DNA from 3 places in the Mesorhizobium salmacidum genome. Region 1 is predicted to be linked to each of the others. Evidence: riboswitches for the same ligand, from Rfam matches in the RefSeq annotation. Region 1 holds a riboswitch; each other region holds the start of a gene.

What was found. Region 1 has a riboswitch for cobalamin ahead of O7A60_RS12135 (CbtB domain-containing protein). Riboswitches for the same ligand answer to the same signal wherever they lie in the genome.
Region 2: linked by a shared signal. The riboswitch ahead of O7A60_RS28625 (DUF1636 family protein) and the one ahead of O7A60_RS12135 (CbtB domain-containing protein) in region 1 are both predicted to bind cobalamin.
Region 3: linked by a shared signal. The riboswitch ahead of bluB (5,6-dimethylbenzimidazole synthase) and the one ahead of O7A60_RS12135 (CbtB domain-containing protein) in region 1 are both predicted to bind cobalamin.

The regions. Positions count from the first base shown of each region.
Region 1 is NZ_JAPYKS010000007.1:209,459-212,724, forward strand. Features, by position in the region: gene cobU (bifunctional adenosylcobinamide kinase/adenosylcobinamide-phosphate guanylyltransferase) at 1-270, opposite strand, end outside; gene O7A60_RS12130 (CbtA family protein) at 263-1,066, opposite strand; gene O7A60_RS12135 (CbtB domain-containing protein) at 1,082-1,261, opposite strand; cobalamin riboswitch at 1,298-1,496, opposite strand; gene O7A60_RS12140 (aromatic ring-hydroxylating oxygenase subunit alpha) at 1,634-2,821, shown strand; gene O7A60_RS12145 (MFS transporter) at 2,808-3,266, opposite strand, start outside.
Region 2 is NZ_JAPYKS010000035.1:13,402-16,667, reverse strand. Features, by position in the region: gene O7A60_RS28635 (ABC transporter substrate-binding protein) at 1-414, opposite strand, end outside; gene O7A60_RS28630 (ABC transporter ATP-binding protein) at 461-1,249, opposite strand; gene O7A60_RS28625 (DUF1636 family protein) at 1,246-1,623, opposite strand; cobalamin riboswitch at 1,750-1,957, opposite strand; gene O7A60_RS28620 (LacI family DNA-binding transcriptional regulator) at 2,020-3,045, opposite strand; gene O7A60_RS28615 (Gfo/Idh/MocA family protein) at 3,240-3,266, shown strand, end outside.
Region 3 is NZ_JAPYKS010000016.1:104,251-107,516, forward strand. Features, by position in the region: gene O7A60_RS21435 (hypothetical protein) at 1-838, shown strand, start outside; partial or broken gene bluB (5,6-dimethylbenzimidazole synthase) at 925-1,584, opposite strand; cobalamin riboswitch at 1,684-1,859, opposite strand; gene O7A60_RS21445 (histone deacetylase family protein) at 2,046-2,972, shown strand; gene O7A60_RS21450 (exodeoxyribonuclease VII small subunit) at 2,976-3,227, shown strand.

The DNA of each region.
Region 1 (3,266 bases):
AAGCGTCAGGCAGTCGACAAGCACCGGCCGATCATCCGGCAAGGCCTCCAGCGCTTCGGCAAGGTCGAGCGGCGCGTCGATGGTCGACCAGCCCTCACCGCGCCGCGAGCGGTGCACCGCGATGCGCTCGCGCATCTCATCGTCATAGGTTTGCGCCGTGGCGACATACGCCCATGGCGGGGGCAATGCCGTCGCCAATGTTTCGGCGTGCGCGCTCTTTCCGGAGCGCGCGCCGCCGATGATGAAAGTCAGCTTGCCGCGATCAGGCAAAGCTGTCGCGCAAGCTGGTCGCCGTGCCGGTGAAGCGTCTACGCACCACGCCCACGACCGCGCCGAGCACCAGCCAGAACACCAGATTGGTCACCGTCACCGCCACCACGAACTGATGGTGTAGGCCTTCCGGGATAGGCGTCTCGAAACTGTCGGGCTGCGGCGCGCCTATGACATGCGGGGCGACGATCAGCAAGACGGCCAGGATGGTCAATGGCAGCGATCTGCGAAACACGATCAGGCCAAGGCCGATGGCGGTCGCCGCGGCCGTTGCCGTCCACCAGATCTGGCGCGCAAGCAGATCGGCCGCCGGCATCGCCGGCAGTTCCGGCTGCAGGCCGAGGCCTGGTGCCAGCGTGAACACGGCAAAGCCGGCCAGCCCCCAGAACACGCCCTTGCGCCAATTGCCGACGCCGCCGGCAAACTCGGAAACCGCGACCAGGACCAGCGCGAAGCCGATGCCGGTGACGATATTGGCAACCACGCTGAAGGCAAAACGCTCGACACCGTCGGCCGGCGCCCAGCCTTCATCTTCCTCCGCCGGTGCCTTGACTTCGGCGGGTGCTGGCGCGGCAGAACTCATCGCATTCCCAGCGGGCGCGACCGTGCTCACCGCATCGTTGCTCGCTGCTGGTGCAGCCGCGTGGTCATGGTGATGGCCGCCGCCGGCCTGTTCGTAGACTTCCGCCTTGAGGATCAGCGGCACTGTCGCATAGGCCTGCAGGCAGGCGAGAACGACACCGGCCACGAGCCCCGCGACCGCCGCGACGAACACGACGTTGCGAAACAGATTCATGATGTCAGATCCTCGTTAGTGGCAGGGAAACGCCATCGAGTGGCGATAGTCGTGGGCGGCATTGTGGACCGCATCGATATGCGAGAAACCGACAAAGCCGACGACGAACATGCCGAGCAGCGCCGCGAGCGCGAGCTGCATGAAGCGCGACTGCGAGGAGACGGAGGCGCCGAGGGAGACGGAAGCGGTAGTCATGTCTTGTCCTTTCGCCCTCCACCCGAGGGCATCGAAGTCAGTTTCCTGTCGCCGGCAGGTCTCCTGGCTCGCGGATAAGCGCCCTTCCCCACCTTCCCGAAGGAAAACCTTCAGTGGCATATGGAGAGGACTACCGCACACAGTTGCGGGGGCAGCCACGGCATTGGACAGGAATTCCTGTCCGCACCGCATTCCCTCTTGGCTCCAAAAAGGAACCGACGACGTTGGTGACTATAGGGAAATTCGCCGCGCGCGGCAAACCAAATTCCGACAGCCGCCAGCGCAGGAGCGTCGTATCGGCAAGGCCGCTCCCCTCCTGATTGACAAACTTCATGGCCGGGTGTCGGCTGCCAACCTGACAGGAAGCCAGCCATGCAGCGTGATGCCAGCGAGCGCGAGCCCTATAGCGGCCTGACCCGAACCGAGCCGACGCTGCCCTCATCGGCCTATTGGGACCAGGAGAACTATCAGTGTGATCTCGAAGCCATCTGGTACAGAAATTGGCTGCTCGTCTGCCGCGAGGCCGACCTTGCCCAGCCTTTGGCATTCCGCACCTTCCGCGTCGGTACGCAGGAAATCCTTGTGCTGCGCGACGACGCCGGCGAGTTGCGTGCCTTCCACAACACGTGCCGGCATCGCGGCTCGCAGCTTTGCCAGGAAAGCGAAGGACGCCTGAAGGCGCGGCTGATCACCTGCCCGTATCATGCCTGGTCCTATTCGCTGCGTGGCGATCTGGTGCGTGTACCGTCGAAATCGCTGCCTGACGGCTTCGACAAGGCCGACCACCCGCTTTACCGCGTTGCACTCTCGGTGTGGCGGGGCTTCGTCTTCGTCAATCTTGCTGAAGATGCCGCCGGCTCAGCGCAGTCATCCTTCGACCCGGCCTCCGGCGACCTCGGCAACTGGCCGCTGGACACGCTGGTGTCAGGCCATGTGCTGCGCAAGGTGATGAACTGCAACTGGAAGATTTTCTGGGAAAACTTCAACGAGTGCCTGCACTGCCCGGGCGTCCACAAGGACCTGTCGCGGCTGGTGCCGATCTATGGCCGCGGCCTGATGAGCCGGCATGACGATCCCGAATGGACGCGCCATGCCGACAATGATGCGCCGGAATTCTCCGGCGGCCTGCGCGCCGGGGCTGAAACATGGTCGCGTGATGGGCAGACGCATGGGCCGGTTTTCCCCGGCTTGACGCAGGCTGAACGCGCCGCCGGCCAGACCTACGCCACCAGCCTGCCCTCGATGTTCATCGTCGGCCATGTCGACTATGTCAGGACCGTGCGGCTGGTGCCGCTCGGTCCCGAACAGACCGAATTGACCGCCGAATGGCTGTTCGCGCCCGAGGCGCTCGCCGCCACCGATATCGACAACATCGTCGCCTTCGGCACACAGGTGCTGGAGGAGGATGCCGCGATCTGCGAGGTCAACCAGAAGGGCCTGCGCTCGATGCGTCATACAGCCGGCGTGCTGATGCCCGAGGAATATGAGCTGCACCGCTTCCAAAATTGGGTGCGCTCGCGCCATGCTGAGCTTTCGCTCTGTTTTTTTAGAGGGATTTAGGCAGGTAGCGCCAGGTCATGAGGCCACAAAACGCCGCCAGCAGGCCGAGCGTGACGAACACCGATCCCAATCCGAAGAAGGCCAGCACCACCGAATAGACCAGCGGCGGCGTCAATTCGGAAAAGTCGAGATAGGTGCGGTAGACCGCCGCCATCTGCGCGCGTTCATAGGAGCGCACCGAACGCATGAAGGCGGTCGAGCCTAGCGCGTCGAGCGCGATGGTGAAGAAGGCGCCGCACAACAGGAAGGCGCCGGTCAGCAACGGCTCTGCCGCTCCGACCGTGCCCGCCGCCAGCAGCGACGCCGACATGGCGAAATAGGCAAACGTCATGGTGCGTCGGCCGCCAAAGCGTTTTCCTGCCTTGCCCCAGAAGATCGCCATGAACAGCAGCGCATTGCCGGCCGAGACCAGCAGGCCGCCCGCCAGTTCACCCTCGCCGGTGAT
Region 2 (3,266 bases), on a different contig from region 1:
GACGCAGCTTTCGGTCAGCACCAGCGTCTTGATGCCGTGCGGAGCGAGCGTGTCGGGGGTCACGTCGCCGCCAGGCTTCATGCCGTAGTACCAGCCGGCGAAGAAGAACTCGGGCTCGACGGCGAGGAGATTCTCCAGCGTCGGATATTTCGGTGCCAGTTCGGGAATGGAACCCTGCTCTGCCTTGAAGTCGGGGCCGACTTTATACCATCCGGTGATACCGGTCAGGCCGACAATGGACGGCTGCAGCTTCAGCGCGAAGACCATCTCGGCCATGTTGAGATCATGGATGACGGCGCGCTTTGGCGGCGCGTCGAAGGTCAGCGGCTTGCCGCAGCTGTCGACGGTCACGGGGAAGGCAAAGGCCGTCGAGGCCAGCAGCGAGAAGACGAGGGACAGGGCGAGGCGTTTCACGGACTTTGCTCCTTGGTTGAACCGTGTCGGATAAGGATGGATTTGATCAGGACGGCGGTGCGGCGCGGTTCGGAAGCTCGAACACCGTCAGTTCGCGGTCCTCGGTGGGATGGCGCAGGCGAAACACGTCGATGCCGAAAATCTCGCGGATAAGCTGTTGCGTCAGCGCCTCGTGCGGCGGCGCCAGCGCATGCAGCCGGGCCTCGTTCATCACCGCCACTTTGGTGGCGAAGGGTGCCACCAGCGTCAGATCGTGCAGCACCGCGATCACGGTCATGCCGAAGCCGGCCACCAGTTCGAGCAGTTCCGCGCGGGCGCGCGGATCGAGGTGGTTGGTCGGCTCGTCGAGGAACAGGATTTTGGGCTTCTGCGCGATGGCGCGTGCAAGCTGGGCGCGTTGGCGTTCGCCACCAGACAGCGAGCCGATAGTCCGGCCGAGCAGCGGCAACAGGCCGGTCCGCCGCAGCGCATCCACGACAATGTCGCGTTCCTCGTCGCGGCGCCTCAGGCCGGCATGCGGGACGCGGCCAAGCTCGACATAATCGATCACCGCCAGCCGTGGGTCCGGCTGGTCTGTCTGGCCCACGACGGCTATATGCAGGGCCCGCTCGGCGGGTGAAATCCTGTCCAGGCGTCGCCCGCCAAGCTTCACCTCCCCCGAGCTTGGCCTGAGCATGCCGGACAACATGCGCAGCAGCGTGGTCTTGCCGGCGCCGTTGGGGCCAATGATGGCGAGGCGGTCGCCTGACGTCACCGACAGGCTGACCGCATGGACCAGATGCCGGCCATTCGCCATCGCGCCCAAGTCGCGCGCATCGAGAAGCGGCGCTGTCACCGATTGCCATCCACCAGCTTGCCGGGTCTCGGGATGCGAGCCAGCGTCTTGCCGGCCAGGCGCGGCGGCCGTTGTCCGGAATTGCACCAGCCGTCGGGAAGCGAGGCGTAAAGCCTGGCAAACCGCACGAGATCGGCAGCGTCGGCCTGCGCATCGACCGACCGGAAGAGATAGGCGGCCTTGCCAGGCGCCTGGAAAGCCACCGCCAGGGGACGCGCGCAACCCGCCATGCAAGCCACGCTCTCGACCGTGAAACCAAGCGCCACGTCAGGCTGGGCCGAGAGGCGGGAGCGCAACTCGGTGCACAAACCTTCGCCCGACCTGACGCCGGTCGGCACGTCGCGGCAAAGGGTGCACACGATGATCTGGTGCATGGGCCCAGGGTGAATACGATCGATTGCGCCGTCCAACTTCCCGTCACTTTCAAAACTGGCGACGGAAGGATGTTGGTCGACCGGCCGACAAGACCGATGTCCACGTTTCCTCTCGGCACACCCCGTCCGGTCAACTCAGTGATGGCAGGTCTCCTGGCTCACGGGTCTCTGCGCAATCCTGCCTTCCCAGCCTTGCCGGCCAGTGGCGTTCCGGATCTTGCTCGCCGCTTACAGTTGCGGGGGCAGCCGCGGCCTCGACCCAAAATCGGATCTCACCGCGTTCCCTTTTCACCCCTCGCCTTTCGGCTCGGGGACCATCACGAGTCGCAGCCTAGGCCGCGCGCGGCGGCGAGGCAAGGTAGTCGTTTGTTTTGTTATAACAGAACCAACCAATGGTCAATCGCTGTCGCGGGCGATCAGTTCCAGCGGCCAGACCTCCCTGATGGTCTCTGGCCCGGCGGCCCCCGCAAAAGCCGGCAGCGACGCCAGCAGCATTTCGGCGAGCCGCCGTCCCATGGGCTGCAGCGCCGGGCGGAAAGCAGTCAACGCTGGCGAGAAATAGCGGCAGAGCGGCGTATCGACGATGACGGTCACCGCCATGTCGTGACCCGGCTTGATGCCCATCTCGGCCAGCGCCTTGCAGCCGCCAAGCGCCATTGCGTCATTGTTGAAGATGATGGCGGTCGGCGGGTCCTTGCGCCGCATCACCTGCGGTGTCACTTCGTAGCCACCGGCCTCGTTGATGAAGCCGTCGGCAATCAGGCCGGGATCGACGGCGATGCCATGCCGGCGCAAGGCCTTGCGGTAGCCGTCGAGGAACAGATAGCCGAAATTCAGATCGAGCGATGGGCGAATGGCGGCGATCCGGCGATGGCCACGCGCCACCAGCCGATCGACCGCGTCGGCGCCTGCTTTTTCGAAATCAAGATCGAGCGAGGGGTAGGCCTTGTCGCCGGAGCGGCTGCGGCCGAGCGTGGCGAAGGGGAAGCCGGCCTGGGTCAGATAGTCGATGCGCTCGTCCTCGCGCCGCGTCCAGGCCAGCACCACCGCGTCGGCACGGCGCGTCTCGACGACACGCCGCAGGCGCTCCTGCTGATAGTCGCCCGGCGCGCCCATCACCACGATGAGATCCAGCCCGCTTTCGGCGAGCCGGCCCTGCAATCCAGTCAGGAACGGAATGAAGAAAGGCTCGCCGTATTCCTGGTCGCCCGGATGCGGCTGCAGCATGAAGGCAATCGAGTGGGTAGCGCCTTGCCTGAGACTGCGGCCGGACTGGTTTGGCGAATAGTTGAGAGCCCTGGCCGCCTCGAGAACGCGCTGGCGTGTGTCGGCATTGACGTCGGCGCGGCCATTGAGGGCGCGCGACACCGTGCCGATCGAAATGTTCAGGTGACGGGCAAGGTCGTGAATGCTGGACGCCAAGTGACTGTTCTCCCCCTTGCTTGGCTAGCACCGGTGGCCGCCCGGGCCAAGGCGCAACGACGATTTTCATGGGCGGCCGATTGACATTCTACGCCTTCGGGTGTGTTCTCGTAAACGTTTACGGAAAAACGTTTACGGTCACGTCGTGAACGCCGGGACGATCGGCCTGGAGGGGCCGAGAGGAGGAGCGCTGGATGATCGACGCCGTTCTGGTCGGCTGC
Region 3 (3,266 bases), on a different contig from region 1:
CCATATCTCCACCGATCCCGACGGGCCGTTGTCCTTTGCCATGTGGGGCGGCGTAGTTGGTTTCGGCCTCGTCTCGATCGCTGTCTACTGGATCCGCGAATACATCCTCTACGTCGTCAAGGCAGGCCATATCGCCGTCATGGTGCATCTGATCGACGGCCATGACGTACCCGACGGCCAGAACCAGATCGCCTACGCGAAAGAGGTTGTGACCGAGCGCTTTGCCGAAGCGAACATCCTTTTCGTCGTCGACCAGCTGGTCAAGGGCGCCATCCGCGCCATCACCGGCCTGCTGAGCGGCATTGCGGCTTTCCTGCCCATTCCGGGCCTGAGCGGCCTGGTCTCGTTCCTCAACACGGTGATCCGCCTGTCGCTGACCTATGTCGACGAGATCATTCTCGGCTACAACATCCGCATCAATTCGTCCTCACCCTTCGAGACCGCGCGGCAAGGCGTCGTGCTCTACGCCCAGAACGGCAAGATCATGGTCAAGAACGCCGTCTGGCTGGCCGTGATCATGTGGGGGGTCTCCTTCGTCATCTTCCTGCTGATGCTGGCCCCGGCAGCCGCCATTCTTTACGTCATGCCAGGACAGCTCGCCGGTTGGGCCTTCGTTCTGGCCATCGTCTTTGCCTGGGCCTTTAAGGCGGCGTTCATCGAGCCGTTCGCCATCGCCTGCCTGATGCAGGTCTATTTCAAGACCATCGAGGGTCAGGTGCCCGATGCCGCCTGGGACGCCAGGCTGGCCGATGCCTCGTCGAAGTTCCGGGAACTCAAGCGCAAGGCGCTCTCCACCTTCGACGGTTCGCGCTGGGGCACGGCCGGCGCGACACGCTGATCGGTTGGGCTGGCGGGCCCACCGGCGACAGTGCTGAAGCGGGCCACTGTCGATTTGAGCGGCGCTTCGCCTTGCCCACAAAAAGTCTCGCTCATGATCAGGTCGGGCAACGGCAGCCGTCGGCCCCAGCCATGCGTTTCGAGATCCGGTTTTGGCGCGAACTCCGAGACACGGCCGACGCAGAGATAGGCGATCGGCGTCACGTGATCGGGGATGGACAGCAGGCTCTTCAGCGCTTGCGCCTCGATGATGCTGACCCAGCCGACGCCGACTCCCTCGGCGCGTGCCGCCAGCCAAAAATTCTGCACCGCGCAGACCGTGCTGTAAAGATCCATTTCCGGATTGTGCCAGCGTCCCAGCGGCGAGGCTTTCGAGCGCTCGCGGTCGCAGGTGATGCAGATGTTCAATGCGCTTTCGCAGATGCCTTCGAGCTTGAGCTTGCGGTAAAGCGCCCGCCGGTCCGCCTCGATTGCCGGCAGTTCCTGTTCGCGCGCCGCCAAGAACAGATCGCGCACCTCCGCCCGTCGCGCGGCATCGCGGATGACGATGAAATTCCAAGGCTGCATGAAGCCGACTGACGGCGCGTGATGGGCGGCGAGCAAAAGCCGCGCCAGCACCTCGTCGTCGATCGTTTCCGATGTAAAATGGCTGCGGACGTCGCGCCGCGTGAACATGGCGCGGTAAACCGCGTCACGCGCTATCTGATCAAATCCATCGCCCATTGGAGCGGTCATAGCTTCCGGCATCGCTTGTCCCCTTGCGATTGCAGCAGTTCAAATTCTCAGAGCGTACTTTGTGCGTCCAGGAGGACGCGCGTCGCTCTGATATCATCCGCCTGACCATGCGGATGACGATGCCTGCCAGGCCGGTCTTCTGGCTCGGGATCAACCCGCGTCCGGTGCCTTCCCGTCATTGACAGTGGCACTTACCGGCGCGGTCCCCCTCACAGCGTTGGGCACGCCACGGTATCAAACCGTGTTCCCGATTCTCCCGCCAGAGCACTTGTAGCCAAGTGGAATCACTTGGCGTCGCAGAATGCGGCTAAAACAAACAGACCGGCGGGCACCAGGCAGTGGCGGCGACCTTACGCCGAAGCGCCGGCGACGCCAATGCCCGCAGCGACATGAATGGACGCAGCCGTGATTTTCCCCAGCGATCAAGCCGCAACGCATGGCCATCACGGCGCCGGGGCACTAGATAGGGGGACATGGCCACTCGTCTCTACACGCACCCGATCTTCCTCGAACACATCACCCCGCCAGGTCACCCCGAGCGGCCCGACCGCTTGCGCGCCATCGAGCGCGTGCTCGACGACGAAGCTTTTGCCGCGCTTGACCGCGTCGAGGCACCGCAAGGCGACGAGGCCACCATCCTCTACGCGCATCCCGCCGATTTCGTCGCGCGCGTGCGCGCTGCCATTCCCGATGAAGGCCTCGCCCGCATTGACGCCGACACCACTGCCAGCCCGAAGAGCTGGCAGGCGGTGATCACGGCGATCGGCGCCGCCAATGCCGCCGTCGACGACGTCTTTGCGGGCCGCGCCGACAATGTCTTCGTCGCCGCCCGGCCGCCTGGCCATCATGCTGAAAAGAACACGGCCATGGGCTTCTGCTTCTTCAACACTGCGGCTATCGCTGCCCGCTATGCGCAGAAGAAGCATGGCGCGGAGCGTGTCGCCGTCGTCGATTGGGACGTGCACCACGGCAACGGCACGCAGGATATTTTCTGGGACGATCCCTCGGTGCTCTATTGCTCGACGCACCAGATGCCGCTCTATCCCGGCACCGGCGCGAAGAACGAGACCGGCGCCGGCAACATCGTCAACGCGCCGCTGGCGCCGCAGACCGGCAGCGAGGTGTTTCGCGATGCTTTCCTGTCGCGCGTGCTGCCGGCACTCGACAATTTCGCGCCCGATTTGATCATCGTTTCGGCCGGCTTCGACGCCCACCATCGCGACCCGCTGGCGGAAATCAATCTGACCGAGGACGATTTCGACTGGGCGACCGGCCAGCTGATGCAGCGCGCCGCGCGCCATAGCGGCAACCGGCTCGTCAGCGTGCTCGAGGGCGGCTACGATCTGCACGGATTGGCATTTTCGGTCGCCGCCCATGTCGGGCGACTGATGAAAGGATGAATGATGACTGGTGAGATCAACGAAGACGTCAAGGCGATGAGCTTCGAGCAGGCACTCGACGCGCTGGAGAAGATCGTCGATGATCTGGAGCGTGGCGACGTGCCGCTCGACCAGTCGATCCGGATCTACGAGCGCGGCGAGGCGCTGAAGGTGCATTGCGACCGGTTGCTGAAGGCCGCCGAGGACAAGGTCGAGAAGATCAGGCTGTCGCGCGACGGCAAGCCGGTTGGAACCGAGCCGCTCGACGCGGACTGAGGTCCGGAGCAGGCTTACCGACTTTTGGACACGATCATG